Regions from separate parts of the Bradyrhizobium sp. Leo114 genome, predicted to be linked through region 3. Evidence: riboswitches for the same ligand, from Rfam matches in the RefSeq annotation. Region 3 holds a riboswitch; each other region holds the start of a gene.

Region 1 (10,396 bases), on a different contig from region 3:
GTTTACCTTCGGAGCCCGTTTCTACGGATGCACGAGTAATAGGCGTCTGCGCCGACAGCGTTCCCTTCGGCAGTGGCAGCGGGATTAGCAGAAGCCATGCCCACTTGGGATCTTGCCGCCTCATTGGCCTGCCTGAAGCATTCAGCGCGTATGGCCCTAGTCCTATCCATCTGTTGTCCTGTTTGTGCCGATGATGAGATTGCAAGGAATGGAAGTATGGCGACTGCCAACAGTGTTCGCATGTTCAGCATATTTTCCTCCTTGAAGACGTTGGATAGCAGCGTAGCGCGGGTCTCGATCCGATCGGGGCGGGCGTTACGACAATCCGAAAGGTGCTCGGCCCGCCCACGGTGCCAAGGCCGCCCGCAATAAAGGGAAGAACGGTAACAACTACATATTGACGTAGATCAATGGGGCGGACCGGGCGATGTGCCCTGCAACGCTAGCTGGAGCACCTGCTCGGCGCATTCCTGGCGGTGCAGCCGGATGGCAAGCTCATGGACTGCCATGGTCGCCATGTGCGGCAGGATGGCGAGATCGATGCCATGCGGCATCTTGCAGCGTGAGCACCTGATCTTGAGCCAGCGACAACCTCTCATTGATCGCCTGGTCGATCGCCTGCGCCTTCGTCGGCTCCTTCGCCGCAAGGTCTTGGCGGGTTGCGAGGCACATGGGTCCAGCAATCGATCGGCGACACCAAGGAAGAATGATTCTCCCCGATGATTCTCTCGTGGGGTACATCTCATGCCGTCGTAAACCTCTCCGCGCACGCGCTATCGAGTTCCCTTCTGATGAGTGCCTAAATTTCAGTCCGACGCTGAGGCAAAATAAGCTAAGTATTTCAGTGTGTTATTCGATCACGCGCACTCACGGTGCCGTGATATTTGTGCAACATGCGTCCGAAAAGAAGCGAAGGCGCCTGCGGAGTCCTCTCTCTCTTGTTGCGCCTTAGGAGACCTTCGTTTCTTATGGAACAGCGACGGAGGGGGGCATCCCGAAGTCGTCCCGTTCTTGGTGGTTCGCTTAAGTCCCTCGCGTTTTCGCGGGAGTCCGAAAGCGCGAAGCGGCTTGACGGGTTTTGGGGGGACTAGGGAATCAGCTTCAGGGTGTTTACCCGGCGGATCCGCAGCTCTTCCTTATAGAGCAACTTGGAGGTTTAACATGAAGATGGTTAAGAGCCTTATCCTCGGCTCAGCGGCGGGTCTGCTCGCCATGGGCGGGGCACAGGCGGCCGATCTTCCCGTCAAGGCCAAAGCGGTCGAGTACGTGAGGATCTGTTCGCTTTACGGCGCCGGTTTCTGGTACATCCCTGGCACCGACACCTGCATGAAGATCGGTGGCTACCTGCGTGTCGACACCACGTTCAACGGCGGCATCTACAACGCGCCAGCCTGGAGCGGTGATGCGGGTCAAACCAACCGCTATCAAGACTACTTCTCCGCCCGCTCCCGCATGGCGCTGACGGTCGATACCCGCACAGCAACGGAATATGGCGTCGTCCGCACCTTCGGTCAGGCCGACTTCCAGTTCTCGACGCTCGGCAACAACACCTACAACCCGAACTCGATCAACCAGAGCCTGCCGGTCGCAAGCGCCAACCTGCTTGATACCCCCGGCGGCGGCTATGTCGCGGTCGAATTCGTGTTCATTCAGTTCGCGGGCTTCACCTTCGGTAAGTCGGCTTCGGCCTTCGCGACGCCATGGCATGGTTATCCGGGCAACAACTCGTCCTTCCTGCTCGGCGGTCATGACACCGTCACCGGCGTGAACAACATCCAGTACACTGCGCAGTTCGGCAACGGCATCTCGGGCACCATCGGCCTTGATGATCCGACCGTCTTCGACCGCACCGTCGTGGCCAACCTGACCGTGCCGCTCACGTCACAGGGCGCTGTCGCCAACGCCTATGCCGGTGTGCATGCGCCGGACGTCGTCGGTAACATCCGCATCGATCAGGCTTGGGGTCTGTTCCAGATTTCGGCTTCGGCACATGAAGTCAACGGCTCCTACAACGTCCTGAATACGGTCGGTGCTCCCGCTGGTGCAACCGGTCTGCCGGGTGCGGCGCCGACCAACCTGTCTGAACTCTCCGGTCACCCCGACACCAAGTGGGGTGGTGCGGTGATGGCTGCGTTGCAGATCAAGAACATCCCGACCGGCCCCGGCGACGACTTCAAGATCGATGCCACCTTTGCCAAAGGTAACACCAAGCAGGTGATCTCGACGTCGGCGACATCGCCTAACCCCTTCACGATCTTCGGTGGCGCCAATAATTTCGGCTCCTTCGGAAGCATCGGCTTCGGGGCGGTGACTGACGGAGTGTGGGCACCGGCCGGCCTTGCGGGCCCGTTGTTTGGTGCTGATGGGAAAATCCATCTGACGACAGCATGGGGCGTCCGTGGTGCGTATAACCACAACTGGGATCCTTACTGGTCGAGCAGCTTGTTCGGCAGCTACTCGGCGGTCAGCTACGATAACACGGCAAAATTCTTCGTCTGCTCCACCTTCACTGCTGCCCGCCTCTCGGCGGTCAGTGCCGACTTCAGCTGTAACCCCGACTTCAATGTCTCGCAGCTCGGTACGATCACCCGCTGGACCCCGGTCAAGAACCTGACGTTCTCGGCCGAATTCATGTGGTTCCATCTCGACCAGAAGTTCACTGGCTCCGCTATCCTTACCCCATCGGCGCCGATGCCGACCGCTCGGTACGACTTCAGGGACCAGGATACGTACAGCTTGAACGTCCGCGTTCAGCGCAACTTCTGATCCACTCGTCAAAGGAATCTTAATCAAGGCCCCCGGCAAGCGATTGCCGGGGGTTTCTGTTTGCGCGACAAGTTTTGCTATGCGGTGCAGTGAGGACGCGGCCTCGGATAGACTGCGCTACGAAGATAGCGGGGCCTTTTCGTCCGCGGCCTTTTCAAGCTGATGGTTCAAACTGGCGAGCCTGTCGATCACCCTGTCGAGTTCAGGGCGTCCAAACTCAGCCAGAATGAACTCATGCAGCGCATCTTGTTCAGACGACAGCATCGCCAGATGCGCGTAGGCAGCTTCTGTCAAAGAGAGAGTTGCTAGCTGAGTGTTCGAGGAGGGGGACTCACGTTGAAGCAGACCCGCTCTCTCCAACAGTTTCAATTGCCTCACGACAAAAGATGTATTCACCTGCAGCGTCTTCGCTATGGCCTCGACGGATACACCCTCGCGTCCGTCTAACTCGGCCAAGGCAACAATAATGATCCACTGAGCATCGGTTATGCCGAGATGCCGCGCCCAGTAGTGGCGAATGGCCTCCAGACGACTGACCATTGCGGTGACTTCCGAAATGAACCTGCGGCTCGCTTCGTAGTTTCTCATGGAAACCTGCCGACGTGAAATCTCCGCGTGTAGAGATACTGATCTCGCGCTCAGGTTTTGTAAAGGAGATTCGGCTTGGCTGCTGCGGCCTTTGTCCTGATCTCTTGGCTGTCACCGCGCGCCGGACATTGTCCCTAGGATCGCAGTCGCCGCCAGCCTATGACGATGCCACTCGTCGATATGATCATTCCAATGAGCGACAGCAGCAACACAGCGATGTCCCATGCTGGGCGATGGCGCAGCAGCGGCGGAAAATCGAGACTGTGCAGCGCATTGAACAGCCAGCGATACGCCCGGCGGCTGTTGTCGACGCGGCCGAGAATATCGCCATTGCGCGGATCAATGTAGAACCAGCTCTCAGCCGCGTCGTCGAAGCCCACGCGCAACACCGGCAGAAGCCGCTCATTGTGATGCGAATACCAATAATCATCGAACTGCTGGAGGCGGAGGCGCGCGGTCATCGCGGCGTTTGGCAACAAGCTATTCGCCGCTGAGAAAATCTCGTCGTCGGAAAGCACCTTCGTGGCGCCGCTTGCCGGATCGGCAACAGTCTGATCGCCGTCGCGGTCGGTGAGCACCATCAGCGGATGGCCGCCGAGCCAGACAAAGCGAGCTTCGACCGCTCCGAGCGGAGGCATCGATTGGAAGGCTGCGACAATCCGCGGCGCATCATGCCCAGCATATCGGACCGCCATCTCCCGGCTCGGGCCTCGGCCTGCAAAATACTCGCTCGGATTAAGCGACAGCCAACCGCTGAATGTCCATGTCAGGACGAAGATGCCGCCGATCAATCCGGCGATGTGATGCCAGGCCATCCATCCCCGATAAGGCGTGATGCTGCCCCGGGCATAACGCTGGCGCAATCGCAGCCGTAGAATGCCGATCCAGAAACCGGTAACCGCCACCACGAGGCAGATGCCTGATATCCAGAGCACCGCTTGCCGCCAAGTTGCGCCATCCTGGCGGAGGACCGTGGGATAGATCCAGTGTGGGATCGAGCCTAGCCAATTCCAGATCCGCTCACGTCGCGTGGTGTCGAGCGCCAGTTCACCGGTCTTCGCCGAGACATAGAGCTCGGTTCCGGCTTCATCTCCGAGCGACACCAGGAGGAGCGGCCGCAAGGGATCATAGCGCGCCGTGACACTCCATTGATCGCGTTCGATTGTGCCAATCAGCCTTGGATGCACGGCATTCGGATGATGGCGGGCGATCGCCAGCGCCTGCTCGGTCGTGATGTCCTCGATCGAATGACCGTCCGTTGCCGATATGGTCTTGCGTGCGCCATTCCAGTCCAGCAGCCGATAGACGGGGATATCGTTCAGCATGACGAGGCGAAGATCGCGCGGATAGTTCGCAACACCGGCGATGGCCATGGCCCGATCGGGCGCCACGAGCACGCGGTCCCAGGCGATCGGTGGCAGCGCCGCCCAGCGCTCGCGATCGGTCAACTGCGGGAACGCCACGTACATCATGACGATGCCCGAGACGAACCACATCGCAAACAGCAGGCAGGTCGCGATGCCGATCCAGCGATGGGTGATGTAAAGCCACCGCCGTCCTTTCCGGATCAACGCGCGGCGCATGATCAGAACTTCACGTTGACGGACACTTCTGCCGTGCGCGGCATGCCGAGCAGCCATTGCCCGGAAGGGGCGGACGTGGCGTAGACAGTGTCGAAGAGATTGTAGAGGCGAAGCGCCACCGTGGTTTGCCCGTCAGGCTTCCAGCGCAGTCCGCCGTTGACCACGGTGTAGGCGGGGCGAAGCTGGGTATTGGCGTTATCGGAGAATGTTTGCCCTACGATCTGCACGCCGCCGTAGACGGACCAGTTCGGCGCGAAGTCCCAGGTCAGCCACACGTTCGATACCTGCTGCGGCACATTCGTCGGAACGTTGCCGGCGTAGCTGACGAGTTTGCCGCCCACCACCTGGCTGAAGTTGTCGTACCGGGCCCGCAGCACCGCGAGATTGGCATCGACGCGCCAACCATCATTCAGTGCCAGGCCGATCGATGCTTCGATCCCGCGCGACGATTGCTGGCCGACTTGCAGCGCCAGGCCGGCGGGATTGTTGGGATCCGGGACCAGCAGGTTGTTCTTGACGATTTCGTAACCTGCCAGCGTCCATTCACCACGGCCGCCCCAGAATGATTGCTTGACCCCAACCTCGGTTTGCTTGCCCGTGGCAAGCTGGAAGGTTTTCTGCGTGGCCGACAGCGAGATGAGATTGGTGACGGGATCGACGGCTGTCGCATACTGTCCGTAAAAGGCGAGGTTCGAGACGGGCGTGTAGACCACGCCGGTTCGCCAGCTCGTGCCCGACAGCGAGATATCGAAATTATTCGTTGGTGTCCTGTAATCGGTGCGGTCGACATCCGGCCGGTCGAACCTGATACCGCTTACAACGGACAACTGATCGGTCAGCGACAGCCGGTCCTCGGCAAACAACGCATATTGATTGACGATCGCATTGTAGCCGGGCGTGGTTCGCGTCGTGGAGGTCGCAAAAGACCCCATGTCGCCGGCATAGGGATCAACCGAAGATGCGCCGCCATAGGGCGAATTGTTGGTGTGGGTAAAATCGATCCGGTTGACGTCGAAGCCCGCAACGAACTCGTTGGCGAAGCCCAGCAGATGACCACGAAACGTTGCGTCCATCCGGTTACCGACCTGAGCCTGGTCGTGGAATATCTCGATGTAGCTGGTTCGGTCGATCAACCGTGTTGCAGGATTCCAACTATAGTTCTCGACATCACGCCAATGCCGACGGCTGGTCAGATAGTAGAGTGTGTTCTGGACCTTGACTCCTTCCGTCACGTCCCACTCGGTCTTGAACTGGCTCCAGTTATCCTGATAGCGGATCGCGCTGTCGAGCACGTTGTAGTTCTTGAACCGCAACGTGTCGTCGATCCCGCCGTTGATCAGCGGTGTGCCGAAATAGCGCGAGGGGCTTCGATTGCTGTAGTCGTTCGAGAGTGTGAAAGCGAGGTTTTCGGCGGCCTGGACCCGCACCGCGGCGGAGACCGCAACATTCGACGTCTCGTCGCGATCAACCCAGCCGTTCGAGATGTTGCCGATGGCATTGACGCGATAGGATACGTTCGGATTGATCGGGCCGCCGCTATCCACCGCAATGCGTCGCGTCGTATTGGTGTCGAGCGATATCTCGGCATCGTTGTAGGGCGTCGTGACCGGTTTCTTGGGGATCACATTGATGATCCCACCAATTGCGCCTTCCCCGTACAGAACGGAGGCTGGCCCGCGCATGACCTCGATGCGATCCGCCGACCACGTATCGAATGGAAAGGTCACGGTTCCTGCGCCAACATAGAGGCGAGTGCCATCGTACAGCGTCATCACCGAATTGCTTCCGGTGAAGCCGCGCGTGCTGAACGAGAGGCCGCCATTGCCGGGCGCCGGGCTCGCGGTAAAGCCCACTGCGTTCTGGGTGACCGCGTCCGTGACATTATGCTGGCCGCGTTCTGCGATGGTCTGCGACGTAATCGTTTCGACGCTGGCGGGCGTCTGCAGCGGAGTGAGGTTGAGGCGGCTGCCACTCGCGTTCAGCTTGTTCAGGTTTAGCGTCGGAGATGGCCTGTCGGATGTTGCGGAGGGCGTGGTGCTTCGCGCCGCCGGGCTCCGGCTCGACTGAGATTGCGCAGGTCGCGCTGCGGAAGTTGAACGCTGATGATTGAGACGCTTTGCCGCAGGCTTTTGCGGCTGGATAACGCTCACCGGAGGCAAGACATGGGACGTCTCAGGCTGCTGGGCCTTTGCCGAAGAAGATTCGAGCAGGAGAACCGGCAGGAAGTATCTGAAAGCGAGCCGCGCAGCATCACGCTGCCTTACGATAGGAACGATAGAGAGCACGAGCAGACCTCGGTATGACGTCAGTGGCACGTCACCGCAAACGAGGTCTCGCTCGAACGTGCCTATGGCACGCCGGACGAAAACAATGTCTGTACTCCCCGACCGACATTTTTGCGTGTGACCACGGCTGACGGCAGGTCTCCTGGCTTGCGGGTCCCAACCCTTCGTCGCCTTCCCAGGACCGAGGCTCCCAGTGGCGCATGACGAAAGATTCGCCGCTCACAGTTGCGGGGGCAGCCGCGGCATAGAGGAGAAGTCCCCGCACCGCGTTCCCTTTTGATCCCCGTAAGGGGAACCGTCAGTCGTGATCTAGGAGGTTGTCTGAGCCGAAGTCAATCCTCTCATTGCAGGCTCTGGACGGAGCGGAGAAGCCACGTCGGGCCGGCCGGCCAAGCCGTCCTTGGTATCAAACATCTGCGAGTCCAGAGGGATCTTCCGCAAGCCGCTCTGCCCATCTCAGATCGTCCTTGTCTACAAGCTTCTCGTGCACGGCGAGGAACGCATTCGTCGCATCAGGGCCGCAATCGGCCAAAGCGGCCTCCAGGCGCGCGAATTGCCGGCGGAGCACTGTCTGAACAAGTTTGCGGCCTTTGGCCGTAGGGTAGAGTCGTTTCTGCCTTCGGTCCTCTTCGCCAATCTTCGCGATCAGCAGGCCGTCCTTGACGAGTTGCCGCATGGTCGGATTCAAATTCTGGTGCGACACACGCATCGCACGCAAGAGATCACTGACCGTCGCTCCCGGATTCATCGCGGTCAGAACCAACACACGATTGTGCAGGCGGGTGAGACCGTAGGGCTCCAGTGCGGCTTCGGCGTCTGCGGCAAGAATCACGTTGGCGAAGAAATGCAGCAAAAACGCCTTCAGAGTCTTTTTGCGAAGATCGGCTGGGACTTCTGACTGCGCCTTAGAGGCGTGAGAGGAATTCTGCTGCTTCACCAAACCGACCATCCCTGTGAATCCGCCACCTCCTTAACCGACAATCTAGGTCCCAGCCAGACGTCCCGCAACGCCAAATATCACAATAAACTTGTACTATATAAATTATTGGGGTATCTGTCGCCATCCGGTCGCAGGTTTCAGTGCCGTGACCGGCCTTAGGCTGGAGACAGTCGTTCTGTCGCCACTTGGGGCAGGAACGCACGACAGCTTCGAGCAAAAACAACAGAGCTGTTAGGATGGGAGGAAATTGTGAACTGGAAATTTTGGACGGCTTCGATTGCGGTTCTTGTTGCAGTGCTGGCGGCGCCGCCCGCAAATGCAGGGCCAAACGGCATCACCATAGGGGTGCTCAACGATCAGAGCGGACCCTACGCCGACGGCTCGGGAAAAGGTTCGGTCGTAGCAGCGCAGATGGCGATCGAAGATTTCGGCGGAAGCGTGCTCGGCAAACCGGTGAAATTGATCTCGGCCGATCACCTGCAAAAGGTCGACGTAGCGACATCCATTGCCCGCAAATGGCTCGACGTCGAGCAAGTCGACCTTATCCTCGACGTTCCGAACTCCGGAATCCTGCTCGCTATTCAGGACATCGTCAGAAACAAGTCCGGAATTCTGATCGCCGCCGGGGGCGGCACTTCAAAGTTCACCGCCGAGGCGTGCTCGCCGTACGGATTTATGTGGGTCTACGACAGCTACGCACTCGCCAACGCCATGGGCCGCGCAGTTACCGAAAGCGGGGGGAAGTCCTGGTTCTTCCTTCCGGTGGATTATGCCTGGGGCGAGGCGCTTTCAGCAGACCTGACGGCGGCGATCAAAGCCAGCGGCGGCACCGTGGTGGGATCCGTCAAGACGCCGCTGAACACGGCGGACTTCTCGTCCTTTCTATTGCAGGCGCAAGCTTCGAAGGCCGATGTGGTCGCCCTGTTGAACGCCGGTTCCGACACCATCAACTCTGTCAAACAGGCAAACGAGTTCGGAATCACGCAAAGCCAGAGATTGGCGACCGGACTGTTCTACCTCACCGACGCTCACGCCGTGGGTCTGAAAGAGGCGCAAGGGCTGATCGTTTCCGACGGCTACTATTGGGATCGCACGCCGGAAACCCGCGCCTGGGCGGAACGTTTCCAAAAGCGTCAAGGCCGCATGCCGACCTCGGTCCAAATGGGTGTCTATTCGGCCGCGCTGCATTATCTCAAGAGCGTCGCAGCGGCAGGCAGTGACGATCGCGAGGCGATCGCAAAACAAGATTCGCGAACTTCCGGTCAGGGATCCGATGGTGCCCGATGGGCGCGTTCGTGCCGATGGCATCATGTTGCATGACATTCTGCTGCTCCAGGTCAAGAAGCCGCAAGAATCGAAGGGAGAGTGGGATCTCTTCAAGATACTCTCGGCTACTCCCGGCGACAAGGCATTCCGTCCCCTGGACCAAAGCACCTGCCCCCTGGTCGCGAAACGCGGCTAGTCGAATGCGCAGCGCGCCAGCACGCAGTGGCACGCGAACAACCTTCATCATGAGGAGCGATCGTTTGACCAACAATGTGTATGTTCTCGGGGCTTATGCGACCCCGTTTGGGCGATGGCCGGACAAGTCCTTCAAACAGCTCACGCGAGACGCCTATTTCGGGGCGCTGTCGGACGCGAAGCTTGAGGAATGCCCGCCCATCGAAGCCGCCTGGTTCGGCAATTGTCTCATGCATTACTGGGGACAAGCCTCTGCGCGCGGCAACGTGTGCTTCATTCCGCTCGTCCGCGAGGGCTGGTTTCCGGAACGGGCGCCGATCGTGAACGTGGAAGGCGGCTGTGCCACCGCCAGCCTGGCGTTAGCCGCAGCTTTTAAGGAGATTCGCGCCGGCGATGCCGATCTCACCCTCGCCCTTGGGGTTGAGAAACTCTACGATCCAGATAATCAGGCCGCCATGCTCGCGGAGTTCGAGCGCGGATTGGACAGTTTCGATCCGCAGGAGTGGGAGGAACATTACGCGCAGATCGGTCGCGAAGTGGGAAAGCCATTCCAGCGATCTCCTGACCGCACGGTAGCGATGGACACCTACGCGATGCAGGCCAGGCTGCATATGCAGCTCTACGGAACCACCGCCGAGCAGATCGCAATCGGTGCAGCAAAGAACCACTGCAACGGCGCGCTCAATCCAAATGCGCAATATCGCTTCGAAATGACTCCACAACAGGTCCTTGGCGACAGGATGGTCTCGGACCCGCTGACACGATCGATGTGT
Region 2 (10,396 bases), on a different contig from region 3:
GAACTGGACCCGGCGCGACGTGTGGCGTCGCGTCAACGGAACGCCGGCCTGCGCGGCGGCAGCGCAGGCCGCGGTCACGCCGGGAATGATCTCATAGCCGATATCAGCCGCGCGCAGCGTCTCGATCTCCTCTTCGAGACGGCCGAAGACGCCGGCATCGCCGGATTTCAGGCGCACCACGCGCGCGCCGGTCGAGGCATAGTCGACCAGGAGCCGGTTGACATGCTGCTGCTTGGTCGAGGGACGGCCGGCGCGTTTTCCAACCGCGACGAGATTGGCGCCGGGACGGACACGGTCGAGGATCGCGCCTGACGCGAGATCGTCATAGAGTACGACGTCGGCCTCGCGAAGCCGCGCGGCCCCTTTCAACGTCAGGAGCTCGGGATCGCCGGGACCGGCGGAGATGAAAGAGACGAAGCCCCTCACCGGTCCTCCGCAATCAGGTGAAAGAATGTGCCGGTCGCGTGACCGCGCCGCGAGCCGGTCTCGGCGACGATCGCCCCGGTCGCGTCGCGGACGACTGCGAGCGGCGTATCTGGCTGTGCGACGATCGTGGAATAGTGAAACTCATGGCCACGCAAGCGCGCGCCGGCTTGATGTCCAGGGATCGGCGCCGCGAGCTCGGCGAGACGATAGCCGAGGTGCATGCGACGTTTGGCAAAGCTCGTCTCCAGACCGAGCAAGCCGACCATCTCGTGGCGCGCGCCTTCGGCATCCGCCAAAGCCGCACCCAGCACCATATAACCCCCACATTCGCCGTGCACGGGGCGCGTCGCCGCAAAGGCGCGGAGAGCGGTGCGAAATCGTGCGTTGGCCGTGAGGCGGCCGGCGTGCAGTTCGGGATAGCCGCCGGGCAGCCAGCACACATCGGCGCTTTCATCGGGGCCTTCATCGGCGAGCGGCGAGAAGGTCGTGATCTCGGCGCCCGCGGAGCGCCAGGCCTCCAACATATGCGGATAGACAAAGGAGAACGCCGCATCGCGAGCGAGCGTAATGCGTTGACCGGGCGGATCGACGCCGAGCCCGCGCGCGGACGGTTGCGGCGACCAGCTGGACGCCGCTTGCAGCACGGCGTCGAGATCGACATGCGCGCTGACGAAGCGCGCGGCCTCACCGATCAGGCCACTGATCTGAGCCTGCTCCTCCGCCTGCACCAGGCCGAGATGCCGTTTCGGCAAGCTGATTTCGGCGTGGCGAGGCAAGGCCCCGAGCACGGGTATGCCGGCATTGGCGAAGGCACTGCGCACGAGCTCCTCGTGGCGCGGACTCGCGACGCGATTCAACACGACACAGGCAAGGCGCACACCCGCGCGAAAATCGCGCAGACCCGCGGCCACGGCCGCGGCCGTCTGGGCCTGTCCGCACGGATCGATCACGAGCAGCACTGGCCAACCGATCATCTCGGCAATGTCGGCGGTGGCGCCGGTGCCGGAGACGCCGCGTGCGGCCGCGCCGTCAAACAAGCCCATCGAACCCTCGGTTAGAACGAGGTCGGCATCCGCACCACGGCCAACGAGGTGCTCGATCGCCGCGCGATCCATCGCCCAACTGTCCACGTTGACGGACGGGCATCCGGCGGCGGCGGCATGAAACGCCGGGTCGATATAATCGGGCCCGCTCTTGAAGCACTGCACCTTCAATCCGCGGTCGCGATAGGCGCGCGCGAGCGCCAGCGTCAGCGTCGTCTTGCCGACGCCGGAGGCCGGCGCCGAGATGACGAGGCCCGCCCCCATCACGACGCCTCCGGAAAGCGCGGTACCGGCCCGATCGGCCGGTAGCGGCGATCATAGTCGGCGGCGTAGAGACGACTCTCGGCAAACTCCTCCGAACCCAAGGTCTTGCCCACCAGGATGAGTGCGGTCCGCTCGAGCTCAGCACCAAGAGCGGCTTCAACTGTGGCGAGCGTGGCGCGGACGATGCGCTGGTCTGGCCAGCTCGCGCGCCAGACGATCGCCACCGGGCAGTCCGCGCCGTAATGCGGCGCGAGTTCGGCGACGACCTTATCGAGTAAATGGATCGACAGATGAATGGCGAGCACCGCGCCGGTTGCGGCGAACGCGGCGAGGTTCTCGCCCTCCGGCATCGCGCTGGCCCGGCCCGGCGTACGCGTCAGCACCACCGATTGGGCCAACCCCGGCAATGTCAGCTCAGCTTGCAGCGCTGCCGCGGCCGCGGAAAAGGCGGGAACACCCGGCGTCACGGAATATGAAATACCGAGCGCGCGCAGGCGGCGCAATTGTTCGCCCATCGCCGACCAGATCGAGAGATCACCCGAGTGCAGCCGTGCCACATCCTTGCCGTCGGCATGCGCACCTGCGATTTCTGCGATGATCTCGTCGAGCGACAGTGGCGCGGTGTTAACGATTCGCGCGCCTTGCGGGCAATGCGCCAGCACGCCCGCCGGCACCAGCGAGCCGGCATAGAGACAGATCGGACAAGAGGCGATGAGATCGCGGCCACGCAAGGTCAAGAGATCCGCGGCGCCCGGCCCTGCACCGATGAAATGCACCGTCATTCGCCGTCTCCCTCCGCAATGGCAGCGGTTGCCGTCCGGTCCTGCGAGATCGACCGCCTCGAAATTAGCCGCGCGCGACGGCCGGCCGCGGCGAGCGCGGCAGCCTCGGCGACCGATCCCGTGCCAAACTTGTCCCTGATGAGTTTTGACTGAGTCGGCGTTGCGATGCCTGTCAGAACTTCAGCTGGAATCGCCTTGATCGGCACGCCGCATTCTCGCGCGAGCAACTTCAGGGCACCCGCTTCCGCCTTGTCGCTAACGGTTGCCACCGCCGCGATTCCGGCGGGTCCGCCGGCCGCCACGAGCGCTTCGCGGAGCGCGTCGAGCGTGGCGTCGCGTTGGAATCCCAAGCCCGCGACCTTCATCTGACCACGCTCCATTGCACGACCGGCCGTGTCGCCTCCCAGGAGCGGTAATGGCCGAGTCGTCCTGCATGCGCGAGCTCGATCCGCATCAACCCGCCGCCGTGGCGGTGGTGCAGTTCCACGAGAAACGCTTCCGTCTCGAGCGTTATGGCGTGCGCGACCAGCCGCGTACCCGGGACAACGCGCGACCAGACGGCATCGAACATCGCGCTGTCGAGACCTCCGCCGAGGAACACAGCATCCGGCGTTTCAAGTGCAGCGAGAGCGTCGGGAGCAGTCCCGCCAATGACGGTGACCCGGTGCGACAGCCCGAAACTCGCTGCATTGCGGCGGATGTTCGCGGCGCGGTCATCGCGCGCCTCGACGGCCACCGCGATCCCGCCGCACAGCGCCCATTCGATCGAGATCGAGCCAGAGCCTGCGCCGATATCCCACAACCGTTCGCCCAGTCGCGGCGCCAGCGCCGAAAGAGCGAGCGCACGCACCGGCCGCTTCGTCATCTGGCCATCATGCGCGAAGAGATCGTCCGGCAGCCCCGAACTGCGGGTGATGCCTTGTGCTCCGCTGGCCTTCAGCGCAACCGCGACCGGGCCATCGGCCAAATCACCGGCATAGCTGTCTGCGCGATGCTGCATGATCTTCTCACGTGGGCCGCCCAGCGCGGCGAGGGTCCAGAACGACGATGCGTCCCACCCCTGCTCTGTCAACCATCTCGCAAGGTCACCAGCCGCCCTGGCATCGCGCACCAGGCAAATGATCTGTGCGCCGCGCGCGAGATGCGGCACGAGCCGTTCGAACGGCGCGGCGTGCAGTCCGAGACAGATGACGGACTCAAGACGCCAGCCGAGCCGCGCTGCGGCGAGCGAGAATGTCGAAGGCGCGGAATGCGCGATCCACTCGCCTGCCTCGAGCTTCTCCGCAAGACTGCCGCCGACGCCATGCCAGAACGGGTCGCCCGAGGCGAGCACCGCCGTCGGGCGGCCGCGGCAGCTCAGCACAGCGTCGGCATCGAACGGCACTGGCCAGGGCCGGGTGCGTTCGGTTATGCCTGCGAGCGCAAGATGGCGCTCGCCACCAAAGACGGTTTCGGCTTCAAAAAGCGCCTTTCGGCTTGCCTCGGAGAGGCCGGCAAGGCCATCCTCGCCGATACCGATGATGGTCAGCCAGGGATCAGCCATGACGCGCGCCCTCATTCTGGGCGGAACGACTGAGGCCAATTTGCTCGCTGCAGCAATTGCGCGGGCGGGCCTCGAAGCGATCTACTCCTATGGCGGACGCACCCGCAACCCCGCCGACCAGCCACTGCCCACCCGCGTCGGTGGATTCGGCGGCGCGAACGGACTTGCCGACTATATTCGCCGCGAAGCCATTACGCATGTCGTTGATGCAACCCATCCGTTTGCGGCCGAAATGAGCCGCAACGCGGCTGCCGCGTGCGCGGCAAGCGGAACGCCTCTGATCGCGATCGAGCGTGTGCCTTGGGCCAAGGCGACTGACGATAACTGGATCGAGGTTGCGGATGTCGCGTCCGCCGTCGCCGCCTTGCCGGAAAATCGGGCGCGCGTCTTTCTTGCCATCGGCCGGCAACACATCGCGCCGTTCGGCGCGAAGCCGCAGCATGCCTACACCTTGCGATTCGTCGACCCGCCCGAGGGCGCACTGCCATTCGATGCCGACGTCATCGTGTCGCGCGGGCCATTCACTCTTCAAAGTGAGCTGGAGATGATGCGCACGCGCGGCATCGAATGGATTGTCGCCCGCAATTCCGGGGGCGAAGGCGCGCGCGCAAAAATCGACGCTGCGCGTGCGCTCGGCCTTCCCGTGATCATGATCTCGCGGCCGCCTCTGCCTGAGCGGACGCGGATGGAAAGCGTGGCCGAGGTGATGCAATGGCTCGGTCATCGGGCGTGCCTCGGCGCATAGACCCAGCGGCCAACGCGTCGCGTCGCCGAATTGCCGATGATCACGAGCGTACGCATGTCGGCCATCTCGGGCAACGCCTCGCTCAATTTGATCATTTCAATCCGCTCATCGGGTGTGCTGACCGCGCGCGCGAATATCACGAGACGGTCGCCGCACCCGGCCTCCTTCAACACTGAGAGCGCGCGTCCAAATCCCTCCAGCCGGCTCGCCGAGCGCGGATTGTACATCGCGATGGCAAAATCAGCTTCGGCCGCAAGCCGCAGCCGTTTCTCGATCACCGCCCACGATTTCAGATTGTCGGAGAGATTAATGGCACAGAAATCGTGTCCGAGCGGCGCGCCGGCGCGCGCGGCCGCCGCCAGCATTGCGGTCACGCCAGGGAGCACCCGGATCGGAAGCCCCTGGTATTGCGGCGTCTCTTCGAGCGCTTCGAACACGGCAGAAGCCATCGCAAAGATGCCGGAATCGCCAGAGGATACCAGCACCACGTTGCGTCCCTCTGATGCCAGCCGCAAAGCGTGGGCTGCGCGTTGCAACTCCATGCGATTGTCCGACGGATGGAACGTGAGCCCTTCGCGCGGCGCTACGCGCGCGACATAGGGCGCATAGCCCAGAATGTCGGTCGCGGTAGCTAGCGCGGCCGTCACCTCCGGCGTGACCAGCGCCTCATCGCCCGGCCCAAGTCCCGCGATCGTCAGCGATCCCGTCATGCGATGTTGTCCGCGCGCCATCCCGTTCCATGCACGAGCACGATTGCAAAATAGGGGCAATCGGTTTCCTCGACATCGACCAGCCGCGCGACACGCTCGCCCGGCATGGTGCCGCGCTCGACCAGCCAGGCATCATTGAGACGACCGGCGGAGGCGAGCGCACGGCGCACCTTTTGGAGGTTGCGCCCGGTCTTCATGACGACGAGCGCGTCCGAATTGCGCATCCGCCGTTCGAGTTCATCCTCCGCCATTGTGCCCATCAAGACGGTCGTCACGTCATCGCCCAACGCAATCGGCTGACCGACCACATTCCAGCAGCCGGCCATGCCCGGAATGCCCGCGATCACCTCGATCTCGACGCGGCCTCGCAGGCCCGCGTGCAAATGCATGAAGGAGCCATAGAAGTAGGGATCGCCTTCGCAGAGCACGACGACATCGACCGCGAGCGCAAGCCGCGCCAGACGCTCCGCCCATTCTTCATAGAAGCCGGCGAGCACGCGAAGGTAATCCGGACTGTCGAAGGAGAGCTCGGTGGTGACCGGATATTCCATCGGATATTCGGAGACATTGGCGGCCAGCATGCCTTCGACAATGCGGCGGGCCTGACCGGGACGCCCTTTCTTGCGGAAATAGGCGACGTGCCTGGCTGCGCGCACCTCGCGGTCCGCGCGCACGCTCATCAAGTCCGGATTGCCTGGCCCGAGGCCGCAGCAAATGATGCGCCCCATCGCTATTCGCTCCGGCTCGCGAGCGCGTTCACGGCGGCGACGGTGATCGCCGAGCCGCCGAGGCGTCCTTCAATTGTCAGGGCGGGCGCCGGCGGATCGGCCATCAGCGCGGCCTTGGATTCAGCCGCGCCGACGAAGCCGACCGGACAGCCAATGATTGCAGCCGGCCTCGGGCAATCGCGATCCTCCAGCATGTTGAGGAGGTGAAACAGCGCGGTGGGCGCGTTGCCGATCGCGACAAGGGCGCCATCGAGGTGCGGTCGCCACAGTTCCAGTGCCGCGGCCGAACGGGTATCGCGCATGGATTGTGCCAGTACGTGAACGGCGGGGTCGCCGAGCGTGCAGACGATGGCATTGACCGCCGGCAACCGCGCGCGTGTAATCCCCTCGGACACCATACGCGTGTCGCAAAGTACGGGCGCGCCGGCCTGCAGCGCATCCCGCGCCGCCGCCACCATGCCGGGCGTGAAACGGATATGGGCCTCGAGCCCTACCATGCCGGCGGCATGGATCATGCGCACGACCACCTGTTCTTCATCGGGCGTGAAGCGCGTCAAGTCCGCCTCGGCGCGGATGGTGGCAAAGGACTGTCGATAGATCGCTGCACCGTCGGTTTCATAAATGTGCGGCATCAGCGTCCTCCCGCCAGCATGGAGGGATTTTCGATGATGACGCCGTGGCTCAAGCCACGCATAACTGGCGCGGCGCGCGGCGAGCCGTCGCGGATGAGATCGAATCCGGCGCTGGTCGCAACCAGCGTGATCGCGGTCGCCCCGGAATGCGCGCAGCCCTTGGCGCAGCCCGAAACGTGGAGGCGCGCGTCCGCGGCGATGTGCGGCGCAAGCGCGGCAGCCAGCGTGCGGGTATCGGCAAGAGCCTCGCGGCAGCGCGGCGCGCCGCTGCAAGCGATGACGCGAAGCGCTGGGTCATCGGCCTCGGTGATGAGGTCCGCACCGCGCGGCATCGTGCGTGCTCCCTCAGCAAGAATCATCCGCCACGGTGTCATACGCAACCCTTGCGCATCTGCGGCAATAAGCCGAAGCGCCGAATGGGGCAGTTGCCCGAATGCGACGCCGACCATCGCACCCAGCGGACAAAGACCGGGACGAGGCACAGCGATCGTCGGTGCGGGCTCGGTCCTACCGAGCAGTGCATCCGGCAATCTCGCGCCGGCCATGATGTGGGCGGCCATGCGCCCTCGCCTGCCGCTGGTGCCGCCTGAGGTAATGAACCATTCGGCAAGCGCGACTGCAACGCTCACAGCGTCGCCGCGCGTAACGGAGCGACCAAACTCAGCGCCATCGGCGCGCACCAAAAGGCCGCCCGCGCGGCCACGCTCGATCCGAATGTCCGCGGATGCGCCAGCAAGCACCCGTTCCTTGCCGTCATCGACAGCGAAGCCAAATTTGGTCGGAAGAGCTAGCCCACTGCCGGCAAGGGCCTGCTCCAGTTCGGCTGCGAGCGAACGCGTGTCATCGCCTATGCCCCAGAACGGTGTCACCAGGATGTTGCGATGCGACTCGGCCTCCGGATCATGGTCAAGCAGCTTCAATTGGGCGAGACCGTCGAGCAGAGACAAGTGTCCCTGATCACTCACGCCTCTGATCTGGAAGTTGGCCCGGCTGGTCAAGTCGATCAAGCCGTTGCCGTAACACTCTGCCAGATCAGCCAGCCCTGCCGCCTGTGCCGCATCGAGCCTTCCGCCATAGGGGCGCACGCGGACCACGAGCCCGTCGCCTGACTGCATCGGCCGCAACGCGCCAGGGCACCAGCCCTTGATAGCGACCGTACTCATGACGCCTCGCGCGGCGCAGCCGCGATCGAATTTCGGCGCGTCTTCCAGAGTGATGCCAAGCCAGTGACGACCGTGACAGGGACTTTTGCGAGCGTGTTCATTCCGCGGCTTCTGGCAGGGCGGCGATAGGTGGAATGCGAGCGAGCGATTGTTTGCGGAAGATCTCCGGCCGGCTGCGCCATGGCACGATGCCATCGGGTGCCGCCGCGTAAGCTGACGCGCCGGCAATCACGTCGTGCGCGTTGCCATCGGACAAGCGACCGTAGACATAGGACCACCGTCCCGGCGCGCTGAGCGCGACCGAGCAGCCCTGGTTACAGGCGGACAGGCATTCGACGGGAACGACGACGCCGTCAGGCACGCCCGCGTCGAGAATAGCGGCATGCAGGCGCGCACCGGGCGTAATCTCGCCTTCCCCGAGCGTCTGGCCCGGGCGGCATGTGATGCAAACGTGAAGAGTGACGATCATCGCCCCTTCCTGAATTGACGGCGGGAAGCGATGAGGTGCACGAACCGTCCTTGAGGAGGCTTCGCTTTCCCCGTCGCGGAACACCCCGTCCGCCGGTCTCAACGTTGCGCTGGCAGGTCTCCCGGCTTGCGGAGCAGGGTCTTTCCCTTCGATCCCCGCCTTCCCGATCCCCAGGGGATCAGTGGCTTCGGGCATCTCTCCGGTCACGGTCGCGGGGGCGGCTGCTTTTCAGGCCAAGCCGTTTGGCTCGAGCCCTATCGCATTCCCTCTTCGCCTGTCGCAGAACAGGCACCAACGCGGGCCGACCATTTGCTCTGGGCCGCAACTTGTCAAGCCAAAGGGACCACGCCGGATGATGTCCGAACCAGATGCCGCCGAGGACGGGGACATCGTCGCGCCCGAGGGCTCCACCGACGCCCGCCACGCCATCAAAATGGCGAAAAAGGAGATGGTCCGCGAAAGATCAGGGCGACCAAGGACGGCGAAGAGGGACTGATCGGGCGCAGGTGATAAGCCAGGGCTAGCTCGGTAAAGCTTTCGTCGATCACTAGACGGCCGACACGCGGCAGGATCGAAAGAAGTTCACTCTGATCATGATGCTTTCCGTCGGGATCGTTCGGGTTGACCACGATCGCGAGCTCAGCCCTCGCGAGCGCCTCGAGTTCCCGCCGCGATGGTCTCGTGATACGCTCGCGGACCGCTGAGCCGCTCGCCGAGCGCTCCAGCTATGGCGGCTTCGAGCCAGCCGGCATTAATCGAGCGGCGCCGGTTCGCATCGCGCATCATGCATGACCACCCTGCGAAGACCGGGGCGCGCAGCACGAAGAGAACAGCGGTCAGGCGAGCTGGAATGAAGTTTGCCACATCATCGATGCGCGCGCCGCAGCCCAACCAAGAGCTTCGTGTCGCGGCGTATGATGGCCGATCATAGAGTCCAGTGCGTTGATCGCCTTGTAGCCGGCAATGCCAGGTACCCCACCCCGACCAAGCCGGGATTTCTACTTCAGCAAATATGCGCCTGCGAATTGTTCGGCCATCACCGCACGTTCTTCTTCAGTTTGACCCAAATGCGACATCGACCCGTGATGGTCCTTCGCATCCAGCGTATGATGGTCATTTCGATTTAGCACCTCCTCCATCCCTGCCGGATCAGGCTGCGTTGTCTCGTCGAGGATCGGCATGGGCATTTCGGTGGCAGGGCCTGGCGCGGCGAACGCTAAACTAGTCACAACCGATAGCGGAATGCCGAGTTGCACTCGGGGGAAGCTCCCTTCGAGGGCGTGATCGCGGCCTCGTGGGAGGGCCGCTACAGGTCACCTCCGCGGCCGAAGTCTCTCCGCGAAATCATGAAGCAAAAGGAAAGCAATGAGCGCGATTGACCACTGGTGAGTCGTGCGACATACGGATCTTTCTTTACAGGCGTCTCTGGTTGCTCAAATATCTTCTGCGGTGGGTCAGATATCCCCCTCCACATCTGTCACAGATAGGGAGGCTCTTCTATGATCCTATTCAGGATAGTCTTCGCAGTAAGCGCTATCTTGCTAACCAGGGATGCATTTGCGGAGCCAGGGAATCTGGATCGGGACAGCCCCATTTCGCTTTGGGTCGCCAGCAGACTGCACCGATCTGGGAATGACATACGTGAGGAGTGATTCAAAAGGGGACGGTGACAAATGCTGGACTGGAACGAAAGTGTATTGTTCAGGTTATCCCGCCCCTGAAGTTGCATTCATCGGTTATGATGCTTGTGACGGTTTTCAATGTCATCGAACGATGTGCGGTAGCAATCCCAGTCCGGGTCGGAGGGTAATCGCAAGTGAGTCTTGGTACTTCTGTCCTGCCTGCGGCAGTGCAAATATTAGAAGGATCTTGAGATTGAACAAAGTTCCTA
Region 3 (10,396 bases):
TTCATTGTGCCCTGATCATAGGGTTCTCCGTCCTCAGTTTTCAGACCAATTTTACCGAGACGATATTCCTCCGTTCCACGATGTTTACATCGGTGCTGTTGCTGGTCTTCTTCCTCGCAACCTGTCGGCCGGTGCTGCCGGAAGATCACGGCGATCGTGAGTTGGCGGAGCAATGATCGCCACACTTGCCCGCCGGCCAGCGGCCCTCAAGTTCCTCCTGCTGGCTTTCGTCTTGGCAATGTGGATCCCGCGAGCCTGCGGATCCGAGCAGATCGCGTTTCGTGACGTCGCGGGCTTGGGACGCGGCATCAATATCCTGGGATATGACGGCATCTGGGAGGGCGCCGAAAATGCCCCATTCCGTTTGGAGAACCTGACCGCAATTCAAAGGGCCGGCTTCTCACATGTCAGAATCAATTTCTTCGGCTTCAAGCATATGGATTCGGATAACATCCTTGATGAAGCCGTCTTGAAGCGCCTCGATAGAGTTATCGAAGAGGTTCTTGCAAGGAAGCTCATTCCCATTCTGGATGAGCACGACACCGATTTTTGCCAGCGTTATATCTCACGATGCGCCGACAAGCTCAAATCATTCTGGAAGCAGATCGCGTCGCGCTATGCAGGGAAGTATCCTGCGCTTGTATTCGAAATTCTGAACGAGCCCGGGGGACATATGGCCTCGGCCGAATGGAACTCACTTCTCAATGAATGTCTCGGCATTATCAGGGTTGCGAACCCTGAACGAACTGTCATTGTCGCTGTTCTCAACACCGACGATGCGCCTATTCACGAGTTGACTCTGCCGGCTGACGACAGAAAACTGATCGTGACTTTTCACTATTACGCGCCGATAAGGTTTACCCATCAAGGCGCGCCATGGTCGCGAACATTTTCGACGATCGGCCCGCTGGATTGGGGAACCTCTGAGGACGAAGCAAGAGTTGTCGCTGATTTCACCAGAATCAATCTCTGGTCACACCGAGAGAAACGTCCGATCTATCTCGGTGAGTTCGGGGTTTATGAGCGCGCGCCATCTGAAAGCCGCCAGAGATACTTGTCGTTCGTGGCGCGAAACGCTGACCGATTTGGCTGGGCATGGGCCTACTGGCAATTCGACCACGATTTCGCTGCGTTCGATAGCGCCCGTCAAATGTGGAATCGGGACATTTTGCGCGCTCTCATTCCGTCGGGGCAGTGAAGCATAGTCGCAGGTTTGGAGAAGAACAATTGAGCGGAAGCGGGGAGAGCCGAGCCAAGGATGACGTCGCCTATCGGGCCGTCGAACTGATCTACCATTCCTATCTGACGGGCCTCATCCTGATGCTGTCGTCGCGCGCCGGCGCCGCGCGAGCGGCGGAGGTGGTGTTTCGGACCTTCCGACGCCAGCAACTGGCCCGCTTTGTTCCGGGATTGAAAAAGCTCGGGCTCGACAAGCTTCCGCACGCGGTCGCGTGCGCGCAATACCATTATCTTTCAAACCAAGTCGGCGGCGTTAAGGTCGAATATGTTTACGAGAGCGACCAAAAGGCCTGGGTACGCTATCCGCCGCCGCGGTGGATCTGGTCGGGCACCGCGATCTGCGGCATTCCGTCGGAAGTGTCGCGCGCGATGCTGCGCGGATGGCACGCCAATAATGGCGTCGTCCTCGGTAATCCGCGGCTGGGCTTCGTCTGTACGGGCCAAACGGTCGACGGACAGCCCGGCCTGGAAGGCTACTACAAGGAGTGGGATCACGACCTCACGCCCGATGAACGGCTGCAGTTCTCGCCCGGCGAGCAATGTCCCCCGTTTCGGGTCGATCTTGCGCCACGGCTTGCCGAAAACACCTGGCCCGAAGGGCGCCTTCAAAAGGTCCTGCGCAACTACGCGATGGAATACATCACGTCGATCGTGCCGGAAACCATCGCGGTGCTCGGTCCCGAGGAGGGCGGCCATCTTGCCGGCGCTGCGGCGCGGCTGGTCGGGATGCACACCTTTGACGACGTTGCATCGCTGCTCGGTGGTGTCGGTCCCGGCGCCGAGGGCTTCGCCAGCGCCTTCGCGCGCATTGCCCGTGGGCAGGGCGACGACGCCGAGTTGCGCGTGCAGGGCGCGACCGCGATGGTACGGCAGACCTCATGGCGCCTGATGGCAGAACGCGGGCCGATGTCTCCCGCGGTGTTCGATGCCTGGAACGAGCTCTGGGTCGGCGCCGCGCTCGCGCATGATCGTTTCATGCGCGTCGACATGACGGAGCGCCGCGATCGCGGCGATCCGTCCTGGTGCTGGCAATTCCGGTGACGAGGTGGCGGGCGCCCAGCCTGACGATCGGCGGCCTAACTTCGCTTCCTTGATACTCTATCGAACGCGAGGCTCGTTGCGACGCCGAGCAGGCTCCAGAACAGGAGTCCGGTGAGCACGACGGTCACCACGAACTGGTGCGAAAGGGACGCTGGCACTTCGGCATGAGACTCGGGTGCAACAGGGGCGCCGACGAGATGCGGGATGACAATGAGTATGACCCCGAGAACCGCAGCCCACGGCTCCGAGCGCAGGATCAGGAGGTAGAGCGCTGATGCTGTCAGAGCGGCGGTTGCGATCCACCAGATTTGCCGCGCGGTGAGATCGGCGACCGGCAGGCCCGGCAACTCGGGAGGGAGGCCAAGACCAGGCGCCGCGACAAAAACGGCGAACCCGGCAAGGCCCCAAAACAGACCTTCGCGCCAATGGACCGGTCGTTGCCGAAGCGCATAGATGCCGGTGAGCAGGAGGCCGAAGCCGATCGCGGTAAGGACGTTGGCGGCGACGGTGAGGGCGCTGCGCTGGAAGCCCTCGTCGGGCTCCCATTCCGCATCGTGATGATGATCCGCTTCACCGCTGCCGGCGTGAGAAGCCTTGTGGTGTGCATCGGCCGCAGCCTTCTCGAAGACCTCGCTCTTCTGGATCATCGGCACCGTTCCGAAGAACTGAACCACCGATATCAGCGCGCCGACGATCAATCCGGCAAGCGATGCCGCAAACACGATCGATCTGAAGACGTGCATCTGTCGTCAGTGACAGGGGAAAGCGTTGGCATGGCGCACGTCGTGGGCGGCGTTATGGACGGCGCTGATGTGCGAAAAGCCGACCATGCCGACGACGAACAAACCAAGAGCCATCGCCAGAACGGCCTGAACGATGACATTCGTTCCGGTGGCAACGGTGGTAAAATTGGCTGATTGCGTCTGCTGCATGATGATCCTCGTTCGGCAAGTCATTCTAGCCCACGGCATCATCAGATGCGACCGAATTTTTTAGCCGGCGACGGACGTCGCGGCTGGTGAGATGAAAGTTGTCCGTTTCCCGGATGCTTCTCGCGGCCAGTTTGGCGCGGGCCGCCGCTTCGAACGAATCCCGGTGTATCAGGTAGAAATCGATGCACTGCTGTGACGAAGGCATGCAGCCCAGCAGCGTCCGGAATGCGCGCCGGTGCATGACGCATATGCCCATGTGTCCGGAGGGACGGAATGCCAATGAATCGATGTCGCTGCGCCAGATCGGTTCGCCTTCGTCAGACATCGACGATTCACTCGAACATAGGCGCAGATCACATGGCCGACCGGATGACGGCAGCAACGCCGAGCAGGAAGCCAACCTCGAACACCTGCTCGATGGCCCCGAGTACGTCGCCGGTATAGCCGCCGATCGATCGTCGCGACCACAGCGTGACCGCAACTGCCAGTGCGATGCCGCAAGCGATGCCGCCAATAAGCGCGATCGGGGCATGCGTGCCGGAGGTCGCGGCGAGCGGTGCCAGCGCGAGCAGCGCGACGATCGTCGCGAAACCGATTTCGCCTGCCCGGAGCGGAGAGGGCGCATAGGCCACCTTCATCGCGGAGGTGTTACCCGCATATTTCATCCAGCCGATGATCGGCAAGCCCACGGCGCGACCGCCGGCTCCACTTGCAATCAGCGCCGCCGCACCAATCCATGCCGGCATCTCAGCAAGCGCAGCGACCCGCAATGCGACCGCGAAGATCAGCGCGAGCGTGCCATAGGTTCCGATCCGGCTATCCTTCATGATGGTGAGACGCTGTTCGACCGTCCAGCCGCCGCCCAAGCCATCAGCGGTGTCAGCCAGGCCATCCTCGTGGAACCCACTGGTGAGAAGGACGCTTGCCAACACTGCCATGAGCGCCGCGATCACTGGTCCTAATACGAGCGAGCTCAGCAGAAAAGCCGCCGCCGAAACGAAACCGACGATCGCACCGACCAGCGGGAAAAACTGCGCCGAGCGGACCAGCCACTCGGAATCAGGCGCATCGTTCGAAGCGCCGACAGGAATGATGGTGAGGAATCGGACCGCGTCGCGAAGACGATCCAGGCTCATCTAGATCCTTCCTTCCAGCACATCGCTGAGGTCGGCGACGTCGGTCAGCAGGCGGGACGCGGCCCGCACCAGCGGGACCGCCAGTAGTGCGCCGGTGCCCTCGCCAAGTCTCATGTCGAGAGCGAGCAACGGCTGTGCCCGAAGTGCCGCCAATACGATGTCGTGACCTTTCTCGGCCGACCGGTGCGCGAAAACGCAATAGTCGCGCGTCGCCGGCGCCAGCCTGACGGCGACGAGGGCGGCGGCAGACGAAATGAAGCCGTCGATGACGACCGGACGGCGATGTGCCGCTGCACCAAGCGCGGCGCCCGCCATCATCGCGATCTCGAGGCCGCCGAATTCCCGGAGTACCTCGAACGGCGCGGTCGCATCGCTGCGATTGGCTGCCTTGTGGATGGCGGCGCGCTTGCGGGCCATGCCTGGCTCGTCCTGGCCTGCGCCGACGCCGATGCAGTCATCGAGGGGAGCGGGCGCCAGCCGATGCACCAGGAGCGCGGAAGATGCGGTGTTGCCTATTCCCATCTCGCCGAGCGCAATGATGTCGGCGCCATCATCGATTTCGCTGGAAGCTATGGCAAAGCCGGCCGCGAGCGCCTTGTGCGCGTCCTGGGCCGACATCGCTGCCTCACGCGCAGAATTCGCGGTGCCGGTCCGAATCTTGATGCTGAGGAGATCGGGATGGGAAGGCAGCTCGCTGGCGACGCCGGCATCCACGACGCGGATCCCGACATCTGACGCGGCCGCAAAGGCGTTGGCGCTCGCTCGGCCTGCGAGATAAGTCCTCACCATCGCGGCCGTGACGGCGGACGGATATTGCGAAACGCCTTCTTCCGTCAATCCGTGATCACCGGCGAAAACGAGCAGAACGGCCTTTTGCAGCGCTGCGGCGGATGGATGCGCGATCATGCCGAGTTGCACCGCCAGGTCTTCGATTCGTCCCAGTGAGCCCGGCGGCTTGGCTTTGCCGTCGATTCGCGCGCGCATCGTTGCGGCAAGCGTCCGATCGAGCGGAGCGATTGCGGGAATTTGCCAATCGGATGGGATTTGGAAGGTCATGGGCTCCTCGTGCGCGCCTTAAGTGACCGAAGCAAACGGGCGGGTCAACTGCGGTTGACCGCCGTCGCGGGGACAGCTAGCGTGGCGGCGATGGTCCTTCCTTCGGGAAGGTGAAAAAGGGAAGTCGGTGCAATGCCGGCGCTGCCCCCGCAACTGTAAGCGGCGAGCCAAAGCCGAGGCCACTGGGATGACCGGGAAGGCGGCGAAAGGCGACGACCCGCGAGCCAGGAGACCTGCCATCGCGCATTGTGCTTTGGAGGTTCGTCGGGCGGGGTGCACCGGACGGAATGAGTTCGATGGTCTTCCCCCGTCGAACGCGATCCAACAAAGCTCGCGGCCGTCGTGGCCCTGACTTGAGCATCGTGATGGATCGCAACGACGTCGATCAGCAAGATACTGATTCTCGCCCGGGCGAATATTTGCCGCCGACTGCGCCCGGCGGTCCCGTCGTCGTGAGCGTATGCGTCACCTGCAAGACGTCCGAGGGCGTGTTGGCCGGGCCCGCCATGTTCGACGCGATCCGGGTCGCTACAGGCAAACGCGACGCGGCCGTTCAGGTCCGGCGCGTGCAGTGCTTGAGCGTGTGCAAGCGGCCGACCACGGTCGCGGTTTCGAGCTCGGATGGTTACACCTTCCTCTTCGGCGATCTCGAGCCCGAGGGCGCTGGTGCCGTCGCGTCTTTCGTCGATTCCTATCGCAAATCGACCTACGGCCTGGTGCCGTGGCGCGAGCGCGCCGAGATCCTGCGCAAGGGGATGGTGGCGCGGCTGCCGCCCGTTCGCTGGTCGCCCGAAGATGGCAGCGCTCCGAAATGACTGATCTCTCGACCACGCTGGTACTGGGCGGCGCACGCTCAGGCAAATCGGCTTTTGCCGAGCGAATGATTGCCGAAAGCGGCCTTGCTCGCGTGTATCTGGCAACAGCTACCGCAGGCGATGAGGAGATGCAGGACAGGATCGCGCATCATCGCAGCAGGCGCGGTTCGGATTGGACGACCGTGGAGGAGCCGTTGGCGCTCATCGATGTCCTGACGCAGGTATCGCGACCCGGCTGCGCGGTCCTGGTCGATTGCCTGACACTCTGGCTCTCCAACTTGATGCTCGCCGGGCGTGACCTTGATGTCGAGGCGAATCGGCTCGCGGAATTTCTGGGCGTCGCCGCAAACCCCGTTGTCCTGGTGTCGAACGAGGTTGGTCTCGGCATCGTGCCCGAAACCAGGCTCGGCCGCGATTTCCGCGATGCGCAGGGCCGTCTCAATCAGATGGTCGCCTCAAGCGTTCCCAACGTCATGTTCGTCGCGGCCGGCCTTCCGCTGTGGCTCAAACGTTCCTCTTAAGGAGTCCTGAAATATGTCCCGTGTTCCAGTCACCGTGCTCACTGGTTTTCTCGGTGCCGGCAAGACGACACTGTTGCGCTCGCTTCTGACGCAAGCCGACGGCCGCCGCATCGCCGTCATCGTCAACGAGTTCGGAGATGCCGGTTTCGACGGCGGTCTTGTCGAGGAATGCGCGGCCAAGGCCTGTGCGCCCGGCGACATCGTCGAGCTGACCAATGGCTGCATCTGCTGCACGGTCGCCGACGATTTCATTCCGACCATGGACAAGCTGCTCACGCGCGACGAGCCGCTGGACGCGATCGTGATCGAGACCTCAGGCCTCGCGCTGCCGCAGCCACTCTTGAAAGCGTTCGCGTGGCCTGCGATCCGCACGCGCGCAACCGTCGATGGCGTGGTGACGGTCGTCGACGCGTTGGCGCTATCAGAGGGACGCGTCGTGCTCGACGAACATGCGGTCGCGGCCCAGCGCGCCGCGGACGAGGAAATCGATCACGACGACCCGATCGAGGAAGTGTTCGAGGATCAGCTCGCCTGTGCCGACCTCGTGGTCCTTTCCAAGAGCGATCTGGTGTCGCCGGATGTGCTCAGCGGCATCGAAAACCGGCTTGCTGCACAATTGAGGCAAGGTGTCCGTGTCGTACGCTCCCATGGAGCGCTTGCGCCCGACGTCCTCATCGGGATGAAGGCCGATGCCGAGAACGACCTCGCTGCGCGGGCCGGGCATCACGGAGAGGAAGAGGAGCACGATCACGACGATTTCGACAGTATCGTCGTAAGGCCTGCGGCGGCCGAGAGCGTCGAGGCGATGCGCGCACGGGTCAGCGATGTCCTCAGCCTCGCGGGGGTGCTGCGCGTCAAGGGCCATGCGCGCATCTCCGAAAAGCCTGCGCCGATCGTGGTGCAGGCGGTCGGCAGCCGTGTTGAGCTGGCGTTCGCCCGGCCCGACGCCAGGCAGGCCGAGCATCTTGTCGTGATCGGCCTGAAGGGCTTCGACGCCGATGCCGCACGTCGGGCGCTTGCGGGGTAGCCTTTCGAAGGGCGATCAATGCATCTGAAACTCGACAGCGGTGGCAGCATCGACGACGGAGATGTCGCTCGCGACCTCGGCCAGGAAACCGCCGACATCGTGATATTGTCCGCCGCGGACAGTGATCTCGCGGCCTTCGGCGCTGCGCATGCGGCATTGCCTGCGGACTTCCCGAGTGTCCGTCTGACCAATCTGCTGGCTCTTGGTCATCCCGCTTCTGTCGATCTCTATGTCGAACGTACGCTCAGCGAAGCCAAGATCGTCGTTCTTCGGATGCTCGGCGGCGAAAGCTATTGGCCGCACGGTGTCGAAAGCCTTCGGCGCGATGCGATCCAGCGCGGGACGTTGTTCGCCTGCATTCCCGGAGAAACCGACTGGAACGCCGCATTGGCTGCGCGCGGCACGCTGGGCGCCGACGAGACCTATGAACTGTGGCGCTATTGTACCGAAGGCGGCATCGACAACGCGCAGTTGGCGCTTTGCTTCGCTGCGAATCTGATCGGCTACGGCAGCAGGCCGCCCTCGGCGCGGCCAATGCCGGCCGCCGGCTTCTGGAACGGCGAACCTGCCACGGACCAACGGCCCAACGCTGTCGTGATCTTCTACCGCGCCCTCGTCGCGGGCGGCGATACCGCTGCGATCAATGCGCTGTGCTCGGCGCTGGGGGCGCGCGATCTCAATGCAGTCGGGCTCTATGTCACGAGCCTCAAGGACGAGCGTTCGATCGCGTTCCTGCGCACGGCGCTCGCCGCGCACCCACCTGACATCATCGTGAACGCAACAGCCTTTGCGACGGCGACCGCGCGCGAGAATGCGGGGATATTGTCCGAGACCGATTGTCCCGTGCTGCAGGTCGCTCAGGCTGGCATGTCCCACAAGAGCTGGGAAAGCTCGACCCGCGGCCTCAATCCGCGCGACCTTGCTATGCATGTGGTCCTGCCGGAGGTCGATGGGCGCATCTTCGCCAATGCCATCGCATTCAAGGAAGCCGGCCAGAGCATTGGCTCCTTCACGCCGACGGCCTTTCGGCCGGTCGAAGATCGCGTGGCGGCGACGGCCGATCTTGCCGCTGCGTGGGTGCGGCTACGCCGTACGCCCGCGAGCCAGCGACGGGTCGCCATTGTCCTCGCCAATTATCCCAACCGCGACGGCCGTCTTGCCAATGGCGTCGGTCTGGATACGCCGCAAAGCCTGATCGGAGTCCTCGCTGCGATGAGGAACGAGGGGTACGAGATTTCCGGCGCACCCGATGATGCGGCCGACATGATGCGGTTGTTGCAGGAAGGTCCGACCAATGCGCTCGGAGACCGCGGCTTGCGGCGTGGTGGCGCATCATGGCCGCTTGCGGAATACGGCGCGGCATTTAGTGCACTCTCTCCCAATGTTCAGCGTGCGGTCACGGAGCGTTGGAATGATCCCGTCCATGATCCGCATGTCGCCAATGGCGTGTTTCGTCTCGGCCTGCATCGCTTCGGTAACGTCGTCGTCGGCGTACAGCCGGCGCGAGGTTACAACATCGATCCCAAGAGCTCCTATCACGATCCGGACCTCGTTCCGCCTCATCACTATCTGGCATTCTATCTTTGGCTGCGCCGCGTGTTCGATGCCCACGCGATCGTGCATCTCGGCAAGCATGGCAATCTGGAATGGCTGCCGGGCAAGAGCACCGGGCTTTCCGCCGATTGCCTGCCGGGCGCGGTGCTCGGCCCGTTGCCGCATCTGTATCCATTCATCGTGAACGATCCCGGCGAGGGCATCCAGGCCAAGCGCCGGACATCCGCAGTTATAATCGATCATCTGACGCCGCCGGTGACCCGCGCCGGATTGCATGACGATCTGGCGCGGCTGGAATCGATGGTGGACGAATATTCGGTTGCGACCGACCTCGATCCGAAGCGCGCGGCTGTGATCGCCGAGGACATTCTTTCGACGGCGCGGGCCAAGCAGCTCGATGCAGACGTCAACCTGACGCGCGACATGCCAGTCGGCGAGGCGCTGCGCGCTCTCGATGCGCATTTGTGCGACATCAAGGAAATGCAGATCCGCGACGGACTCCACGTGTTCGGGCGCGCGCCCGATTCGAGACAATGCGCCGATCTGCTCGTGTCGATCGCGCGCGTGCCACGCTCGGACCGCAAGGCTGAAGACGCCTCGCTGCATCGCTCGCTGGCTCTCGATCTCGGCCTTGTCGATTTCGACCCGTTGACCCGCGACCTCGCTGGCACATTCAGAGGGCCACGGCCGGCGGTCCTGGCCGGGCTCGGCTCGGGCTTGTGGCGGACGACGGGCGACACAGTCGAGCGGATCGAAGAACTGGCGTTGCGGCTGGTCTTGGGTGAGATGAAGCCAGACCCATCATGGGTACGCACAGAAGCAGCGCTGAATTGGGTCGAGACGAGATTGCGGCCGGCCATCGACGCGAGCCCGCCGCGGGAGATGATGGCGTTGCTGCGCGGCCTTGACGGTCGCTTCGTGCCTCCCGGTGCCTCGGGCGCGCCGACGCGCGGCAGGGCCGATGTGCTGCCGACGGGCCGCAACTTCTTCGCTGTCGACGTGCGCGCGGTGCCAACGCCCTCGGCATGGCGGATCGGGCAATCGGCGGCCGAACGGCTCGTCGAATCCTTCTGGC

Evidence for each region. A riboswitch is a leader RNA that binds a small molecule or an ion and turns the genes downstream of it on or off. The one in region 3 is predicted to bind cobalamin.
Region 1: linked by a shared signal. The riboswitch ahead of ACZIRK_RS22810 (TonB-dependent receptor) and the one ahead of ACZIRK_RS23295 (DUF1636 domain-containing protein) in region 3 are both predicted to bind cobalamin.
Region 2: linked by a shared signal. The riboswitch ahead of ACZIRK_RS42780 (DUF1636 family protein) and the one ahead of ACZIRK_RS23295 (DUF1636 domain-containing protein) in region 3 are both predicted to bind cobalamin.

Annotation. Positions count from the first base shown of each region.
Region 1 covers NZ_JBUYEN020000018.1:121,281-131,676, reverse strand. The annotation lists gene ACZIRK_RS22830 (hypothetical protein) at 408-554, opposite strand; gene ACZIRK_RS22825 (porin) at 1,162-2,766, shown strand; gene ACZIRK_RS22820 (MarR family winged helix-turn-helix transcriptional regulator) at 2,884-3,354, opposite strand; gene ACZIRK_RS22815 (PepSY domain-containing protein) at 3,489-4,937, opposite strand; gene ACZIRK_RS22810 (TonB-dependent receptor) at 4,940-7,213, opposite strand; cobalamin riboswitch at 7,338-7,537, opposite strand; gene ACZIRK_RS22805 (MarR family winged helix-turn-helix transcriptional regulator) at 7,629-8,171, opposite strand; partial or broken gene ACZIRK_RS22800 (ABC transporter substrate-binding protein) at 8,412-9,624, shown strand; gene ACZIRK_RS22795 (thiolase family protein) at 9,629-10,396, shown strand, end outside.
Region 2 covers NZ_JBUYEN020000087.1:5,941-16,336, forward strand. The annotation lists gene cobA (uroporphyrinogen-III C-methyltransferase) at 1-426, opposite strand, end outside; gene ACZIRK_RS42735 (cobyrinate a,c-diamide synthase) at 423-1,733, opposite strand; gene cobM (precorrin-4 C(11)-methyltransferase) at 1,733-2,515, opposite strand; gene ACZIRK_RS42745 (cobalamin biosynthesis protein) at 2,512-2,880, opposite strand; gene ACZIRK_RS42750 (bifunctional cobalt-precorrin-7 (C(5))-methyltransferase/cobalt-precorrin-6B (C(15))-methyltransferase) at 2,877-4,058, opposite strand; gene ACZIRK_RS42755 (cobalt-precorrin-6A reductase) at 4,057-4,803, shown strand; gene cobJ (precorrin-3B C(17)-methyltransferase) at 4,779-5,513, opposite strand; gene ACZIRK_RS42765 (precorrin-2 C(20)-methyltransferase) at 5,510-6,241, opposite strand; gene ACZIRK_RS42770 (precorrin-8X methylmutase) at 6,244-6,873, opposite strand; gene cobG (precorrin-3B synthase) at 6,873-8,036, opposite strand; gene ACZIRK_RS42780 (DUF1636 family protein) at 8,134-8,505, opposite strand; cobalamin riboswitch at 8,600-8,816, opposite strand; gene ACZIRK_RS42785 (hypothetical protein) at 8,934-9,134, opposite strand; partial or broken gene ACZIRK_RS42790 (CobD/CbiB family cobalamin biosynthesis protein) at 9,187-9,482, opposite strand; gene ACZIRK_RS42795 (hypothetical protein) at 9,504-9,686, opposite strand.
Region 3 covers NZ_JBUYEN020000019.1:71,766-82,161, reverse strand. The annotation lists gene ACZIRK_RS23335 (O-antigen ligase family protein) at 1-176, shown strand, start outside; gene ACZIRK_RS23330 (glycoside hydrolase family 5 protein) at 173-1,198, shown strand; gene ACZIRK_RS23325 (hypothetical protein) at 1,228-2,280, shown strand; gene ACZIRK_RS23320 (CbtA family protein) at 2,316-3,023, opposite strand; gene ACZIRK_RS23315 (CbtB domain-containing protein) at 3,030-3,212, opposite strand; gene ACZIRK_RS23310 (hypothetical protein) at 3,238-3,537, opposite strand; gene cobS (adenosylcobinamide-GDP ribazoletransferase) at 3,566-4,348, opposite strand; gene cobT (nicotinate-nucleotide--dimethylbenzimidazole phosphoribosyltransferase) at 4,349-5,404, opposite strand; cobalamin riboswitch at 5,479-5,659, shown strand; gene ACZIRK_RS23295 (DUF1636 domain-containing protein) at 5,770-6,219, shown strand; gene cobU (bifunctional adenosylcobinamide kinase/adenosylcobinamide-phosphate guanylyltransferase) at 6,216-6,740, shown strand; gene cobW (cobalamin biosynthesis protein CobW) at 6,754-7,767, shown strand; gene cobN (cobaltochelatase subunit CobN) at 7,786-10,396, shown strand, end outside.